DNA from 3 places in the Streptomyces sp. NPDC006739 genome. Region 2 is predicted to be linked to each of the others. Evidence: riboswitches for the same ligand, from Rfam matches in the RefSeq annotation. Region 2 holds a riboswitch; each other region holds the start of a gene.
What was found. A riboswitch is a leader RNA that binds a small molecule or an ion and turns the genes downstream of it on or off. The one in region 2 is predicted to bind cyclic di-AMP.

Region 1 (5,789 bases), on a different contig from region 2:
TCGCCAAGCTCGTCCACCGCCACCCGCACGTCTTCGGCGACGAGACGGCCGAGACCCCCGAGGAGGTCAAGGAGCACTGGCTGCGCACCAAGGACGAGGAGAAGCGGCGCACCTCGGTGACCGAGGGCATCCCGCTGGGCCAGCCCGGCCTCGCCCTCGCCGCGAAACTCGCCTCCCGCGCCCGCACGGCCCGGCTGGACGTCCCGCTGCCGAAGGGAGAAGGCGTCGGATACGAACTGCTGGCCCTGGCGGCCCGGGCCGAGGCGGACGGCGTGGACCCCGAGACGGCCCTGAGAGCGGCGGCCCGCGCCTACCGTGACGCGGTGCGGGCGGCGGAGGAGGCGAGAGGTTAGCGGAGGAGGCGAGAGGTCAGCACCGTCGGCTCCCGGCCGCGGGGTGACCACCCGCCGGTGGTCCCGGGTGCGAGCGGCGGTCGCCGACGCGCCGCCCACCCACCGGCCGCACAGGTAGCGGTTGTTCGTATCGGCCACCGGGGAACCGCGCACCGACGGCGGCACGGTCGTCGGCGTGGTGAGCGGTCACGGTCCCGTCTCCACGGGTCCGGCCGCCGCAGGCCACCGGCCCCGGCTCGCCGCGGCCCGAAGCCGGATACCGTCGACGGGTGACCAACCAGCCCCAACCCCCGACCGCGCAGGACATCCCCGGACCCGCGGCCCCCTCCCTCTTCAGCTGGGAGTTCGCCACCGATCCCTACCCCGCCTACGCCTGGCTGCGCGAGCACGCCCCGGTGCACCGGACGCGGCTGCCCAGTGGGGTCGAGGCCTGGCTGGTCACCCGGTACGCCGACGCCAAGCAGGCGCTCGCCGACTCCCGGCTGAGCAAGAACCCGGCGCATCACGACGAGCCCGCGCACGCCAAGGGCAAGACCGGGATCCCGGGCGAGCGCAAGGCCGAGCTGATGACACATCTGCTCAACATCGACCCGCCGGACCACACCCGACTGCGCCGGCTGGTCAGCAAGGCGTTCACCCCCCGCCGGGTCGCCGAGTTCGCGCCCCGGGTGCAGGAGCTGACCGACCACCTCATCGACCAGTTCGCCGCGCGGGGGTCCGCCGACCTCATCCACGAGTTCGCCTTCCCGCTGCCCATCTACGCCATCTGCGACCTGCTCGGCGTCCCGCGCGAGGACCAGGACGACTTCCGTGACTGGGCGGGCATGATGCTGCGCCACACGAAGGCCGGTCAGGCGGGCGGGCCGCGCGGCGGGGTCGCGCGGTCGGTCAAGAAGATGCGCGGCTATCTCGCCGAGCTGATCCACCGCAAGCGCGAGTCACTGCCCGCCACGCCAGCCCCCGGCGAGGACCTGATCTCCGGTCTCATCCGCGCCTCCGACCACGGTGAGCACCTCACCGAGAACGAGGCCGCGGCGATGGCCTTCATCCTGCTGTTCGCCGGGTTCGAGACGACCGTCAACCTCATCGGCAACGGCACCTACGCGCTCCTTCGCCACCCCGGTCAGCGCCGCCGCCTCCAGGCGTCCCTCGCCCGGGGCGAACGGGACCTGCTGGAGACCGGCATCGAGGAACTGCTGCGCTACGACGGCCCGGTGGAGATCGCGACCTGGCGGTTCGCGACCCGGCCGCTCACCCTCGGGGGGCAGGACATCGCGTCCGGGGACCCCGTCCTCGTCGTGCTCGCGGCCGCCGACCGGGACCCGGAGCGGTTCGCCGACCCGGACGCCCTGGACCTCGCCCGCCGGGACAACCAGCATCTCGGGTACGGCCACGGCATCCACTACTGCCTCGGCGCCCCGCTCGCCCGGCTGGAGGGACAGACCGCGCTGGCAACTCTCCTCACCCGGCTGCCCGATCTCCAACTGGCGGAAGATCCTGCCGAATTGCGCTGGCGGGGAGGGCTCATCATGCGCGGGCTGCGCACCCTTCCCGTGGAGTTCGGCCCGGTCCGCTAGCGCCCGCGCCGCACTGACGTGAGGGAAGTTCAACTCTGTGATCTTCACGTGATCTGCGCGGCATTAACTTGTGACAAGTGATCGTCTGCCGATACGTTCACCCATCAGCGCGGCGGTGTCGACAGTACCCGCCGCGCGGGTCACCGCTGTCGCACGAAAGGCTTCCGCATGCTCTCCGGGAACGGTCGTCACCGTCGCCCCCGTCAGGCTCCGGCCCTCCTCGTCGCGGCCGGGGTGACCGGATCCGCCATCGCCATCCCGCTCCTCGGCGCCGCCTCCGCGAACGCGGCCGACGGCACCACATGGGACAAGGTGGCCCAGTGCGAGAGCGGCGGTTCCTGGAGCGCGGACACCGGAAACGGATACTACGGAGGCCTCCAGATCACCCAGGACAACTGGGACAAGTACGGCGGTCTCGACTACGCGTCCACGCCCGACCAGGCCAGCCGTTCGCAGCAGATCTCGGTCGCCGAGAAGATCCTCGCCGACCAGGGCACCACCCCGTGGGCCACCTGCGCCCTGCTCTCCGGTCTCACCTCCAACTCCGGCTCGGTCGCAGTGGACACCGGCGTCACGGGATCCGGCGGCTCGTCCGGCTCCTCGGGCTCCTCCGACTCCTCGGGCCTGTCCGACTCGTCCTCTTCCTCCGATTCCTCGTCGGGCAAGTCGTCCGGTTCCTCGTCGTCCGCCACTCCGACGCCGAGTGCGAAGGCGAGCACGGGCAAGGGGGAGAGCGCGGGCAAGGGGGCCGCAAGTGGCACCTCCGACACCCCCACCGGCAGCACGAAGTCGGACAAGTCCGCATCTTCCGGATCCGGAAGTTCGCAGGGAACCGACAGCTCGCCCACGGTCGCCCCCGAGGCCGACGACTCGGACAATCCACAGCAGACCGTCGGTTCCTGGGCGCTGGTCGACACCGGGGCGCTCAGCAGCGGCGGCCGTCACCGTGGCGACAGTGCCGACGAGGTCACGGACAAAAGCGTGACAAACGGTCAAAGCTCCAACGCCTCGGGCCGTCACGCCTCCCGCGCCGACGGGACCTACACCGTCCGCGACGGCGACTCGCTCGCCTCCATCGCCGACTCCCTCGGCCTCGACGGCGGATGGCGCGCGCTCTACGCGGCCAACAAGGCGGCCATCGGTACCGACCCGAACAACATCGCTCCCGGTCAGACCCTGGAAGTCGGTACGGAAACGGCCCAAAAGTAGGCGGAGTTGACGCCCCACTTCATGCCGATTGTCCGGTTTGGTGAAAGTGTGGGATGAGTCTCAGAAGCCCTGATCGTCTTTGAAATTCGCCGGATCACCTGTCTACGGTCATGACCGCTCGTCACCACGAGCCCCGGCTGTCGCAACGCCGAATCCTGCCAGCGGCCGCCCGGGAACAGTCGTCGCGTCAAGCGCCGTAGGCAGGAGCGGGGGACCCAAGGTAAGTGCCGGGTCCGGTGGTTGAGGCCCTTCGGGGCCCACGACCGGAACCGGCTAGGGGTGGAGCCACGCCTCCCAGGGAGGTGTGGCCGGGCAACTCAACCGGCCCGAACCCGACAGCTCACCTCGCAGGCGTCGGTGAGGGGATCCACCATGCTGTTTTCCGGCAAGGGCAAGCACCGTCGTCCGTCCAAGGCCACTCGCGTCATCGCACTCGCCGGTGTCACCGGCGCCGCCGTCGCCGCCCCGCTGATGGCGGCCGGCAACGCCTCCGCCGCCACCGCCTCCGAGTGGGACACCGTCGCCCAGTGCGAGTCCGGCGGCAACTGGTCCATCAACACCGGGAACGGCTACTACGGCGGTCTGCAGTTCTCCGCCTCCACCTGGGCCGCGTACGGCGGCACGCAGTACGCCGCGCAGGCCAACCAGGCCAGCAAGGCCCAGCAGATATCCGTCGCCGAGAAGGTCCTCGCCGCCCAGGGCAAGGGTGCCTGGCCGGTCTGCGGCACGGGTCTGTCCGGCGCCGCCTACAACGGTGCCGGCGCGGCCGGTTCGTCGAACTCCGGTTCGTCGAACTCCAGCGCGTCGAAGAGCGCCACCACCACCCGCTCCACCGAGCAGCAGGCCGCCAACCGCTCCAGCGAGCGTCCCGCCGCCACCAAGACCGTCACCACCCCGACCGGCAAGAAGGTCAAGAAGGGCGACGGCGAGTACAAGGTCGTCAAGGGTGACACCCTCAGCTCCATCGCCGAGAAGCACAAGGTCGCCGGTGGCTGGGAGAAGCTGTTCCAGCTGAACAAGGACATCGTCCAGGACGCGAACCTCATCTACCCCGGCCAGCAGCTGCACCTGAAGTAACCGACGGCCGCCCCCGAGGCGATACGCGGCCGACAGCCGAACCACAGCGTCCTCACCTCCGCCGCCCCCCAACGGTGGAGAGCGCGTGAGGGCCGCCCCTCCCGTCCCCACGGGCCCCCGCCCCGGTGCGTTCCCCCCCGTACGCACCGGGGCGGGGTTTTTTCTTCGCCCGCCCGCCATCCGCTCTTCTTCGCCGACCCCCTTTGTTCCGGACGTGAACAATAGGTACCGTCTCCTTGTCCACGGGGCGGTCGGTCGGTGGCCGATGCCCCCGGGACGGTTAGGCTCTAGTCGCAAGGCACCGCCGCAAGGCAGACAGCCCCGCACCAACAGCGTCACATCCAAGAAGGAGATGCTCGTGCCGTCCATCGACGTCGTCGTAGCCCGGGAAATCCTGGACTCCCGAGGCAACCCCACGGTCGAGGTCGAGGTCGGCCTCGACGACGGCAGCACGGGTCGTGCCGCCGTCCCGTCCGGCGCCTCCACCGGTGCCTTCGAGGCCATCGAGCTGCGCGACGGTGACCCGAACCGCTACCAGGGCAAGGGTGTCGAGAAGGCCGTCCTCGCCGTCATCGAGCAGATCGGCCCGGAGCTGGTCGGCTACGACGCCACCGAGCAGCGCCTGATCGACCAGGCCATGTTCGACCTGGACGCCACCGACAACAAGGGCTCGCTCGGCGCCAACGCCATCCTCGGCGTCTCCCTCGCCGTCGCCCACGCCGCCTCCGAGGCCAGCGACCTCCCCCTCTTCCGCTACCTGGGCGGCCCGAACGCGCACCTGCTGCCGGTGCCGATGATGAACATCCTGAACGGCGGCTCGCACGCCGACTCCAACGTGGACATCCAGGAGTTCATGATCGCCCCGATCGGCGCGGAGTCCTTCTCCGAGGCCCTGCGCTGGGGTGCCGAGGTCTACCACACCCTGAAGAAGGTCCTGAAGGGCAAGGGCCTGTCCACCGGTCTCGGTGACGAGGGCGGCTTCGCCCCGAACCTGGAGTCCAACCGCGCCGCCCTGGACCTCATCCTGGAGGCCGTCAAGCAGGCCGGTTACGTTCCCGGCGAGCAGATCGCGCTGGCCCTCGACGTCGCCGCGTCCGAGTTCTACAAGGACGGCAGGTACGAGTTCGAGGGCAAGTCCCGCTCGGCCGCCGAGATGACCGAGTACTACGAGGAGCTGGTCGCGGACTACCCGCTGGTCTCCATCGAGGACCCGCTGTTCGAGGACGACTGGGCCGGCTGGAAGGTCATCACCGACAAGCTCGGCGACAAGGTCCAGATCGTCGGCGACGACCTGTTCGTCACCAACCCCGAGCGCCTGGCCCGCGGCATCGAGGAGGGCACCGCCAACGCCCTGCTCGTCAAGGTGAACCAGATCGGCTCGCTGACCGAGACCCTGGACGCCGTCGAGATGGCCCAGCGCAACGGCTTCAAGTGCATGATGTCGCACCGCTCCGGCGAGACCGAGGACGTCACCATCGCCGACCTCGCCGTCGCGGTGAACTGCGGTCAGATCAAGACCGGCGCCCCGGCCCGCTCGGACCGCGTCGCCAAGTACAACCAGCTGCTGCGCATC
Region 2 (5,789 bases):
CCTTCTGCACCGTGTCCACCCGATCGGCGTACGTGTGCGTGGTCGTGATGTCCGCGTACGTCCCCTCGGACGTGTTGAGGTTGTGGTTGTACGCGTCCGCGCCCGCCTCGCGCAGCCGCTCGGCCTGGCCGTCGGAGAGCAGCCCGAGACAGGCACACACCTCGACGCCCTCGTTGCCCTCCTTGATGGCCTTGATGGTCTCGGAGACCCGGGCCACGTCCCGGTCCGTCGGACCGCGCCCGCTGGCCACCAGGCACACCCGCTTGGCGCCTCCGGCCAGGCCCGCGGCGGCGGCCTGGGTGGCCTCGTCGGGCTTGATCCAGGTGTACTTGAGGATGTCGGCCGTGGAGCCGAGCCGCTGGGAGCAGTACGAGCAGTCCTCCGGGCACAGGCCCGACTTGAGGTTGATCAGGTAGTTCAGTTTCACGCGCCGGCCGAACCAGTGCCGGCGCACCTTGCCGGCCGCGGCCACCACATCGAGCACGTCGTCGTCGGAGGTGGCCAGTACGGCGAGTGCTTCCTCGCGGGTCGGCAGCTCGCGCCGAAGCCCCTTGTCCACCAGCGTGTTCAGCAGGTCCATGAGGCCCGATCCTGTCCTACGCGAGCGCTCCGGGCCAAGGAGAGTTTGCACAACAGAGACGGTTCGACGTGTGGGTATTGCCACACAGTGGGTGGCCGTCCGTCCGGTTAGTGTCTGTCCGCTACCTACAAAGCCCCGGAGGACCCATGGCGTTCGGCTGGATCGACGACCAGGCGGAGCAGCGCCGCCGCGCCGGACTGGTGCGGACCCTCAGGCCCCGGGCGGCCCGCTCGCCGCTCCTGGACCTCGCGAGCAACGACTACCTGGGCCTGGCCCGCCATCCCGAGGTCGCCGAGGGCGCGGCCGCCGCCGCCCGCACCTGGGGCGGCGGCTCCACCGGCTCCCGCCTGGTCACCGGCACCACCGAGCTGCACACGGAGCTGGAGCGCGAGCTGGCCGACTTCTGCGGCTTCGAGGCGGCCCTGGTCTTCTCCTCCGGCTACGCCGCCAACCTCGCCGCGGTGACCACGCTGGGCCCGCACGGCTCGCTCATCGTCTCCGACGCGGGCAACCACGCCTCGCTCATCGACGGCTGCCGGCTCGCCCGGGGCGCCACCCAGGTGGTCGGCCACGCCGACCCGGACGGGGTGCGCAAGGTGCTGGGCACCCACGAGGGACCCGCGGTCGTCGTCTCCGACACGGTGTTCTCGGTCGACGGAGACGCGGCGCCCCTGGCCGAGCTGGCCCGGGCGTGCCGGGAACACGGCGCGGGGCTGGTCGTGGACGACGCGCACGGGCTCGGCGTGCTGGGCGACGGCGGCCGGGGAGCCCCGTACGCGGCCGGACTCGCCGGGGACGGGGACGTCGTCGTCACCGCCACGCTGTCCAAGTCGCTGGGCAGCCAGGGCGGTGTGGTGCTCGGCCCCGCCCGGGTCGTCGACCACCTGGTCAACGCGGCCCGGACGTTCATCTTCGACACCGGTCTGGCCCCGGCGGCGGCGGGCGCGGCGCTGGCGGCGCTCAGGCTGCTGCGCCGTGAGCCGGAGCGGGCGGCGCGGGCCCGCGCGGTGGCCGCGGAACTGCACGCGCGCCTGACCGCCGCGGGTCTGGAGGCGGTGCGTCCGGACGCCGCGGTGGTCTCCGTGCGGGCACCGTCCCCGGAGGGGGCCGTGCGCTGGGCGGCCGACTGCCGTACGGCAGGCCTGGCCGTGGGCTGCTTCCGTCCTCCTTCCGTGCCCGACGGCATCTCACGGCTGCGGCTGACCGCCCGCGCGGACCTCTCCGGGGCCGAGATCGAACGCGCTGTACGTGTGATCGGCGAGACGCGACCATGAGTCGGCGTGACACGGCCGTGCGTCGCCCGGGCGGGAACCGGTCAGTACCCGGTCATCGGAGTGCGGCGACGAAGTCCGCCCAGCTCCCGGGGGAGAAGAGCAGCGCGGGTCCGGCCGGGTCCTTGGAGTCGCGCACGGCGAGCAGCCCGGTCAGCGGACCGGAGTGCGGCCGGGCCGTCTCCACGCAGTTGTTCGCTCCCGTGCTGTAGCTGCTGCGCAGCCAGCGCACGTCGTGCAGATCGGTACTGGAAGGTACGTTCCGAGGCATTGCGGTCATGGTGCCTCCTTACGCGCCGTCACCTATCCCGGCGATGTGATCCAACGTGTCCTCGGGTGAAAGGGCCAGGGCCTGAAGAGCGTTGAAGGCCTCCGAGTAGGCCTGGAGGTCTTCTTTCCGTTCGAGGTAGAGGCTACTCGTCAACTGGTCTAGAACAACCACGTCCAGATCAGAAGTGCTCGGAAATGAGAAAATAACGAAAGGGCCGGTGAGGCCGATGTGTGCCCCGGCGGCGAACGGCAGGACCTGGAGCCTGACCTGGGGCAGCCGCGCCGCCTCCATCAGCCGCTCCAGCTGCCGCGCCATCACCTCGGGACCGCCGACCTCGCGCCGCAGCACGGCCTCGTCCAGTACGGCGTCCAGAACCAGCGGAGGATCCCGGCGCAGCACGTCCTGCCTGGCCAGACGCACCTCGACGAGCGCGTCGAGCCCCTCCTCGTCCAGCGCGTCCACGGCCGCCCGGGTCACCGCGCGGGCGTACTCGGGCGTCTGCAGCAGCCCCGGGACGACCGAGGTCTCCAGCGTGCGCATCCCGCCGGCCTGCGACTCCAGGCTGATGAAGTCCCGGTAGGTGGGCGGCAGCACCCCCCGGTAGGCGTGCCACCAGTGATGCCGGCCGCGTCTGTCCTCCGAACCCGCCAACACCAGCAGCAACTCGCGCAGTTGGCCGTCGCGGACCCCGTAGGCGTCCAGGAGTAACCGCACATCGGCCGGTTTCACGCCACTGGCGCCGGTCTCGATACGGCTGACCTTCGACTGGTGCCAGCCCACCAGACGGGCCGCCTCACCGCTGGTGAGACCCGCGCCGGTGCGCAGCGCGCGCAGTTCCGCGCCCAGTTTCCGGCGGCGCACCGCGGGACCGTTCTGCATGGGGCCAACTCCTTACTCGCCATTACTCCTTACGGGCCGCCCGAATACCGTCTGCCGTCGCAGAGTTCACCGCTTCGAGCGACAGATATATGCATATCTCGGTGGATCGCTCGTCGTGACCGTCCGCTGATGGCAGTCTGGCGGCGAAGCACCAGTCCGGGACCGTACTCGAACCATCCGCTGCTTGTGGACTGCGGTCCCGCGGGAAAGGGACGACGTCGCCATGGCAGACCATCTGGAAGCATCCGTCACCCTGCCGAGCGATCCCGCCTCGGTCTCCGCGGCCCGTTCGTACGTGGTGGGCACGCTCGCCGAATGGGGCCTGCCCTCGGACACGGAAGCGGCCGACACCGTACGGCTCATCGTCTCGGAGCTCGTCACCAACGCCGTCCAGCACACCTTCGGCCAGTCGCCCACCTTCACGGTGGACATCGCCCTCCACCGCGACGAACAGCTGCGCATCGGGGTGACGGACAGTCACCCGCGCTTCCCGAAGAGACTTCCCGCCGCGGTGCAGCAGGACAACGGGCGCGGCATGGTCATCATCCGCTGGCTCACCGCGGAGTGCGGCGGCCGGATGCGGGTCCGGCCGACCCGTGAAGGGGGCAAGACCGTCTCCATCGAACTGCCCTGGACCGTCCGCGCCCACCCGGTGACGACGGCGGGGCAGCAGGAGCCGTAGGGCCTTGCCGGGCCCTGGCTCCGCCGCCCCTTGCTCATCGGGCCCGTGACGGCCCGTCCGGGTCAGTTCACCCGGCCGTACCAGACGCTGCTGGTCCAGATCTTCTGCAGCCGCACCACGTCCCCGGTCCTCGGGGCGTGCCAGATCTTTCCCTTCCCGGCGTAGATGCCGACGTGGTAGACGCTGGACCCCGAGTGGAAGAACACCAGATCCCCGGCCTGGCGGTTGCCGGCCGAGATGTGGCGGGTCTTGTTGTACTGCTGGGCGGCCGTCCGGGGCAGGGTCTTGCCCGCCTTCTTGAACGAGTACAGCGTCAGCCCGGAGCAGTCGAACCTGCGGGGCCCGGTGGCGCCCCACGCGTACGGGGATCCCTTCTTGGACGCCGCGATCTGCAGCGCCTTGGTGGCCACGGTCGCGGCCGAGGCGTCGGTGGCGACACCCGGGACCACGACCGAGCCGCCGACGGCGGCGATGGCGAAGGCCGAGGCCGTACCGGCCCGGACCATCAGCGACGGGACACGATTGAGCGCAGTCATGCGCAACCCTTCGTCAGCCGCCTGTGAAGGATGACCTGTCGGATTCGGGCTGGCGAAGTTGCCCGGCCGCGTTGCCACGGCTTCACCCCAAGGACCGCTCGGAACGAACAGATGGACTGGTGAACGTCCGTTCCGGCGACCCGTCTTGCCTGGGTCCTCCACTCCTGCCGATCCACTCCTGTCGACCGGTCATCCGGGCGGCGGCAGGATTCGGCGTCCGCACGGACCGCCCCGCCGCTGTGGCGGGGGCTTGTCGTCAGACAGGGATCTTCACCCACAGCTGTACGAAAATCCCAACGCAACCGGGGATTTGTGGTGTTACTCACCACTCGCCCAATTGGGTGGACAGCACTGGGTGCGAGCCCCTGACGGGACGGCAGCGCAGCCTCTGACCAGGGCAGATGTCGCTTCCCGCGGTTTTCGTACGGGCCTCTTCGCAACATCGGAACACCGGAAAAAGGATGCGCGGCTAGTCCGAACAGGGGTACGTCTTTTGGGTCGTTTCAGTTCAGTGGCGCGGGTGCAAGCGTCAACCGGCGCCGTCCGGGGGCACGGTGACGCGCGCGGTACGGCGCTCGCCGTCCAGCACCCGCAGCGCCCGCGCCAAGGTGGCCGCGTGCAACTCCGCCTCGCCCCGCCGGTGCATCAGGGCGAGCGCGTCGCGCAGCTCGGCCGCCTTGCGCACCAGCGCCTGGGCGGCCCGCAGACCGCTGTAGGTGTCGCCGTGCTGAGCTGGGTTGATCCGGCCCAGCAGGTCGACCGCCTCAAGGTAACGGTCGATCAACTCACCCTCGGCCCGGGTCAGCGCGGGCAGCGGCGGCAGTTCCGGTGGCAGCATCTGCGGCTCACCTCGCGTCCGGGGTGCCGGGCGGGATCCTGTGGCTGGGGACGATCCCATCCACCACCCCGTACTCCAACGCGCCAGGCGCGTCCAGCACGAGATCCCGCTCAAGATCCTCCCGCACCTGCTCCGGGGTGCGCCCGGTGTGCCGGACGAGCATCTCCTCCAGCAGTGCGCGGACCCGCACCATTTCCTCCGCCTGCAGGACCAGATCGCTGGGCTGGCCCCGCACCGGCTCGTCCAGCGAGGGCTGCTGGACGACCACGCGGGCGCCCGGCAGCACCTGCCGCCTGCCCGGTGTGCCGGCCGCGAGCAGCACCGCGGCCGAGGAGACGGCCTGCCCCAGGCAGAGGGTGTCCACGTCGCAGGTGACGTACCGCATCGTGTCGTAGATCGCCGTCATCGCGCTGAACGAGCCGCCCGGGGAGTTGATGTACAGCGCGACGGGCCGGTCCGGATCCGCGTGTTCGAGGTACATCAGCTGTGCCATCACGTCGTTCGCCGAGATGTCGTCGATGGGCGTGCCGAGGAAGACGATGCGCTCCTGGAGCAGCTTGGCGTACGGGTCGAGCGTGCGCTGTCCCTGGCTCGTGCGCTCGGTGAACTCGGGCAGGACGTAGCGGGCGGACGGCCGGGTGAACGGTGCGGGCATGGCATACCCCTCCTCGGGCGGAGCCTCCTACGGCTCAGCGTCTGTACAAAATGTACAGTACGTACGTGACGTTATGA
Region 3 (5,789 bases), on a different contig from region 2:
CACCTGGGGGAGGACGCTAAACCGGTCTGTGACGACCTGGTAACGCATTGTGCGGAACTGTCTCCACGGGACGTCGGATGACCGAACGTGACCGACGTGCCGCCCGCGAGTCGTTTGCTTCACGCAGCGTGGTGACCGATGCGCGGGTTTCCGGGGCGGGCGGGGACCGTCCGCTGCTATGGGCGCATATATGCGCGCCTCGGTGCGCCCCGCCGCTGCCCCCGCGGCCGCCCCGCCCCCGCCGCTGCCGGGCCCGGCCGAGGGCCCCGGTGAGAGGTGGCCCCGGGGTGTCTGATTAGGCTCCGGCCTCATGGACGTACTCATCCATCTCTTCGTCGGCCTGCACATCATCGGCATCGCCGCGCTGCTCGGCGGCTTCCTCACCCAGATGAAGGCGATGGGCCGGGGCACGGCCCGCTTCGTCCCCGGCATGCTGCACGGCGCGCTGACCATGCTGGTCACCGGCGTCGCCCTGGTCGGCCTCAACCAGGCCGACCACCACCACGTCAACACGATCAAGATCGGCGTGAAGCTGGCCCTGCTGATCGTGATCCTGGGGCTCGTCTACGTCAAGCGCGACGAGGAGACGGTGGACAAGAGCCAGTTCGCGCTGGTCGGCGGCCTCACCATGGCGAACGTCTTCATCGCCGTGCTGTGGACCTGAGCCCCGTCGCCGCACCGGCGGCGACCGCCGGCCAGACCGCCACCGCCAACCACGTCAGCACCCGGCCCGGCCCCTCGAGCAGCGGGATCCTGGAGGCGGCGGCGACGGACAGCGTCGCCGCCGCCGTCATCCCCATCGGGAAGGCCGTCGACCAGCGCCGCATGTCGTAGCCGGGCCGCCGCCACACCACCTCGGCGACCAGTAGCAGGGCGTACCCGGCCGGCCCGGGGGCGAGCAGCGCGACCGTCACGGCGCGCAGGACACCCCGGTCGTCCCCGTTCCACAGATACAGGCGCGTGCTGCCGGCGGAGACCAGTTGCGCGTCGGCCAGCGCCGAGATCGCGAGCGCACCGCCCGCGATCCAGTGGTCGCCGGCCCCCTCGGCCACCTGCCGGGGATCGAAGCGGGGCAGCGCGAGACCGTAGAGCGCCAGGCCCGCCCAGAACAGCACCAGCGCCGTGTGCGCGAGTCAGGCCGTCGCCTCGGCCGCGGCCAGCGCGGCGGCCGGCACGGCCAGCCCCTGGGCGGCCACACAGACCAGGAACACCGCTCCGGACATGCGCCGCCGCCAGTGCCGTACGACGAGGAGCAGCAGCGGCGGCCACAGGGCCGCCGCCAGTGCGAGCAGCGCCATGCCGGCGAGCGCCCGGTCCGGCGCCGCGATCCGCGTGCCGAGCACCGTGGTGGCGGCCACGGCGGTGAGCGCGCCCGGCGTCCGGGCCTCCGCCAGCCACCGCCGCCGGTCGCCCAGCAGCCGTACGACGAAGTCCGCGGCCAGTCCCGGCCACGCGGCGCACGCCGACGCGAGTGCGATCCGGGGACCACACCTCGTCGCCGGTCAGCAGCAGCGCCACCGACAGGACACCGGTCGCCATGACGGCGGCCCCGGCCGCGGGCGGCCGTCGAGCCCACCACTCGCGCAGCTCCGAGGTCCCGTACCTGCGCCGATGCTAGGCCCTGCCCAGCGGCTCAGGCCGGTCGCACCACGCTGTGGATGATCGATTCGCCGCCGTAGTAGACCGACTCCTCGCGGACGTAGGCGCCGGGCTTCGGGGCGTGGATCATCATGCCGTTGCCGATGTAGAGGCCGACGTGGCTGATGTCGTCGTAGAAGAAGATCAGATCACCGGGCCGCGCGTCGGCGAGGGAGACGGTGGTGCCCGCGTTCACCTGGTCGTAGGTGGTGCGCGGGAGGCTGACGCCGGCGGCCTTCCAGGCGGCCTGGGTCAGGCCGGAGCAGTCGTAGGACCCGGGGCCGGTGGCGCCCCACACGTACGGCTTGCCGATCTGCGCGCGGGCGAAGGCGAGGGCCTTGTCGGCCTGGGTGGTGTTCGAGGACGGGGACGTGCCGTTCGATGTGGACGTGCCCGTCGATGTGGACGTGCCCGTCGACGTGGACGTGCCTGCCGACGTGGACGCGCCGCTGTCCTGGCCGGACGTCCGCTCGGCCGCCTGCCGCTTCGCCAGCTCGGCCGCCTGGCGCGCCGCCTCCTGCTGCTTCTGCTTCTCGATCGCCGCCAGCCGCGCCTTCTCCCGGGCCGTCAGCTCGGACAGCAGTTCGCGCGCGGAGGCGAGCTTGTTCTGGACGGTGGCCTTGGCGGTCTGCAGGTCACTCTGCGACCGGGTCAGCGTCCGCAGGCTGTCGGCGGCCTCCTGGCGCTTGACCATGGTCGCGGACTGCTGGGTGACGTAGTCGTCGACCGCGCCCTTCTCCCGTGAGGTGAGCCGGCTCATCAGCTGGCTCTGGTCGAAGTAGTCCTGCGGGCTGTCCGCGAGCAGGAAGGTTGCCGTGCCGGGGGTGGTGGCCCCGGTCCGGTACTGCGCGGCGGCGTACGAGCCCAGCTCCTCGCGCGCCTTGTTGAGCCTGTCCGTGCGGCGGGCCACGTCGTCGAGGAGGGTGTCGACGCGCCTGCGCTGCCTGCCGGTCTTCTCCTTGGCCGCGTCGTACTTCTCGGTCGCCGACTCCGCCTGGCGGTAGAGGTCGTCGACCTTCTTCTCCACCTCCTCCAGGCTCGGCTTGTTCCCGTCGGCGGACGGCGTGGCGCTCGCCGTCTGGGAGAACATGGCCACGGAGGTCAGGGCGGCGGTGGCCAGGGCGGGCGTGCGTATGCCTGCTGCACGCGGACCGGCGGGGCGCTTGCGGTGCGACGCCAAGGGAGGCGACTCCTTCCATGATCCGCCTACCGAGTTAGCTGTCGGGTTCGGGCGGGTGGTTCGGAAGGGTTGCCCTACGGCCGCGTCCCCGAAGGGAGTTGCGCCGATTCACCCCAAGGTCGGTGTGGGTCCCCGGCTCCGGGCGCCGCACTGGGGGCACGCCGGACTCGGCGGAGGCCGCGCGGCCCGGCGAGGTTCGCCGGAGGACGGTCGTGCGGCCCGACGGAACGGTAGCCAACTCGTGTGACTGATGTGAAGGCTGGTGCGAGATATGTCCGATACGTATTCGTGACCCAAGGGCAAAATCGCGTCTCGGTGACGGTGCGGTTCCACAGTGTGGGAGCTGCGGGGTCCGGCCAAGTTCCCGGGGCGGCCGTCGGTTGTCGGTGCGGCGCCCTAGACTCGGAGAGCGATGAGCAGCCTCTTTGACGACAGCTTCCTGGCCGACCTCCAGGCCCCCCGCGGCCACGAGGAGGAGCCCCCGCCACCCGAGGACGACCACGCTCCGGAATCGCTTCCGGACGATCTGTTCGGTGGCCGGTTCGACGCGCCGCCGGACCGGGACGCCTACTACCGGGACGGCGCCCCGCGCCCGGCCCTCGACGCGGCCGCCCTGCTGGAGGGGCTGAACGAGAACCAGCGCGCCGCCGTCGTGCACGCCGGATCCCCGCTGCTCATCGTGGCCGGCGCCGGCTCCGGCAAGACCCGGGTGCTCACCCACCGCATCGCCCATCTGCTCGCCGAGCGGCAGGTGCACCCGGGCCAGGTCCTCGCGATCACCTTCACCAACAAGGCCGCGGGCGAGATGAAGGAGCGCGTCGAGCACCTCGTCGGCCCGCGCGCGAACGCGATGTGGGTGATGACCTTCCACAGCGCGTGCGTGCGCATCCTGCGCCGGGAGAGCAAGAGGCTCGGCTTCACGTCGTCCTTCTCGATCTACGACGCGGCCGACAGCAAGCGCCTGATGGCCCTGGTCTGCCGGGACCTGGAACTCGACCCCAAGCGCTTCCCGCCGAAGTCCTTCAGCGCCAAGATCTCCAACCTGAAGAACGAGCTGATCGACGAGGAGGACTTCGCCGCGCAAGCCACCGACGGCTTCGAGAAGACCCTCGCGCAGGCCTACGCCATGTACCAGTCCCGTCTCCGTGAGGCCAACGCCCTCGACTTCGACGACCTGATCATGACGACGGTCAACCTGCTGCGCGCCTTCCCCGACGTCGCCGAGCACTACCGCCGACGCTTCCGGCACGTCCTGGTCGACGAGTACCAGGACACCAACCACGCCCAGTACGCCCTGGTACGCGAGCTGGTCGGCACCGCCGAACACCCGGTGGACGTACCGTCGGGCCCGGACGGCCTGTCGCCCGCCGAGCTGTGCGTGGTGGGTGACGCAGACCAGTCGATCTACGCCTTCCGCGGCGCCACGATCCGCAACATCCTCCAGTTCGAGGAGGACTACCCGGACGCGACGACGATCCTGCTGGAGCAGAACTACCGCTCCACCCAGACCATCCTCTCCGCCGCCAACGCGGTCATCGAGCGCAACGAGTCGCGCCGCCCGAAGAACCTGTGGACCAACGCGGGCGCGGGCGCCCGCATCACCGGGTACGTCGCCGACACCGAGCACGACGAGGCCCAGTTCGTCGCCGACGAGATAGACCGCCTCACGGACGCGGGCGAGGCGAAGGCGGGCGACGTCGCCGTCTTCTACCGTACGAACGCCCAGTCCCGCGTCTTCGAAGAGGTCTTCATCCGCGTCGGCCTGCCCTACAAGGTCGTCGGCGGGGTCCGCTTCTACGAGCGCAAGGAGGTCCGGGACGTCCTGGCCTACCTCCGGGTGCTGTCCAACCCCGAGGACTCGGTCCCGCTGCGCCGCATCCTCAACGTGCCCAAGCGCGGCATCGGCGACCGCGCCGAGGCGATGATCGACGCCCTCTCCCAGCGCGAGAAGATCAGCTTCCCGCAGGCCCTGAAGCGGGTCGACGAGGCGTACGGCATGGCCGCGCGGTCGGCCAACGCCGTCAAGCGGTTCAACGTGCTGATGGACGAGCTGCGGACGATCGTCGAGTCCGGCGCGGGACCGGCGACCGTCCTGGAAGCCGTCCTCGAACGCACCGGCTACCTCGCGGAGTTGCAGGCCTCCACCGACCCGCAGGACGAGACCCGCATCGAGAACCTCCAGGAACTCGCGGCCGTCGCGCTGGAGTTCGAGCAGGAGTCCGGCGAGGGCGAGACGGCGGGCGGACTCTCCGACTTCCTGGAGCGGGTCGCCCTCGTCGCCGACTCCGACCAGATTCCCGACGAGGAGGACGGCGACGGTGTCATCACGCTGATGACCCTGCACACCGCCAAGGGCCTGGAGTTCCCGGTGGTCTTCCTGACCGGCATGGAGGACGGTGTCTTCCCGCACATGCGCGCCCTCGGCCAGGCCAAGGAGCTGGAGGAGGAGCGCCGTCTGGCCTACGTCGGCATCACGCGCGCGCGGGAGCGGCTGTATCTGACCAGGTCGGCGATGCGCAGCGCCTGGGGGCAGCCGTCGTACAACCCGCCCTCCCGGTTCCTGGAGGAGATCCCGGCGGCCCATGTGGAGTGGAAGCGGACGGGTGCGACGGCCCCGGTGCCCTCGGGTCCGGCCTCCGGGGTGGCGGCCTCGCTCTCCTCGTCCCGCTCGCGCTCCTCGGCGTCGGGCGCCTCGGGCTTCGCCACCCGCCGGACCTCGGAGAAGCCGGTGGTCGCGCTGGCCGTCGGGGACCGGGTCACGCACGACCAGTTCGGGCTCGGCACGGTCGTCGCCGTGAATGGCACGGGAGCGAACGCGGAGGCGACGATCGACTTCGGGGACAAGCCGAAGCGGCTGCTGCTGCGGTACGCGCCGGTGGAGAAGCTTTAGCCGCAGTCGTCCGTGGGGGCTGGACCTATGTGGGGTCCAGCCCGTGGCTGCGCAGCCACGGCAGCGGGTCTATGGCCGCCC

Region 1: another riboswitch for cyclic di-AMP. It lies ahead of ACFYMM_RS30185 (transglycosylase family protein); the one in region 2 lies ahead of ACFYMM_RS32010 (C40 family peptidase).
Region 3: another riboswitch for cyclic di-AMP. It lies ahead of ACFYMM_RS02550 (NlpC/P60 family protein); the one in region 2 lies ahead of ACFYMM_RS32010 (C40 family peptidase).

What each region holds. Positions count from the first base shown of each region.
Region 1 is NZ_JBIAGM010000017.1:136,942-142,730, forward strand. It holds gene ACFYMM_RS30170 (nucleoside triphosphate pyrophosphohydrolase) at 1-353, shown strand, start outside; gene ACFYMM_RS30175 (cytochrome P450) at 623-1,930, shown strand; gene ACFYMM_RS30180 (transglycosylase family protein) at 2,099-3,139, shown strand; cyclic di-AMP (ydaO/yuaA leader) riboswitch at 3,322-3,508, shown strand; gene ACFYMM_RS30185 (transglycosylase family protein) at 3,512-4,216, shown strand; gene eno (phosphopyruvate hydratase) at 4,569-5,789, shown strand, end outside.
Region 2 is NZ_JBIAGM010000020.1:17,669-23,457, reverse strand. It holds gene bioB (biotin synthase BioB) at 1-580, opposite strand, end outside; gene ACFYMM_RS32030 (8-amino-7-oxononanoate synthase) at 727-1,854, shown strand; gene ACFYMM_RS32025 (DUF397 domain-containing protein) at 1,907-2,131, opposite strand; gene ACFYMM_RS32020 (helix-turn-helix domain-containing protein) at 2,141-3,001, opposite strand; gene ACFYMM_RS32015 (ATP-binding protein) at 3,225-3,683, shown strand; gene ACFYMM_RS32010 (C40 family peptidase) at 3,746-4,219, opposite strand; cyclic di-AMP (ydaO/yuaA leader) riboswitch at 4,223-4,445, opposite strand; gene ACFYMM_RS32005 (hypothetical protein) at 4,749-5,057, opposite strand; gene ACFYMM_RS32000 (ATP-dependent Clp protease proteolytic subunit) at 5,065-5,712, opposite strand.
Region 3 is NZ_JBIAGM010000001.1:550,926-556,714, reverse strand. It holds gene ACFYMM_RS02560 (hypothetical protein) at 311-664, shown strand; partial or broken gene ACFYMM_RS02555 (tellurite resistance/C4-dicarboxylate transporter family protein) at 642-1,587, opposite strand; gene ACFYMM_RS02550 (NlpC/P60 family protein) at 1,634-2,818, opposite strand; cyclic di-AMP (ydaO/yuaA leader) riboswitch at 2,826-3,001, opposite strand; gene pcrA (DNA helicase PcrA) at 3,231-5,708, shown strand; gene ACFYMM_RS02540 (M23 family metallopeptidase) at 5,734-5,789, opposite strand, start outside.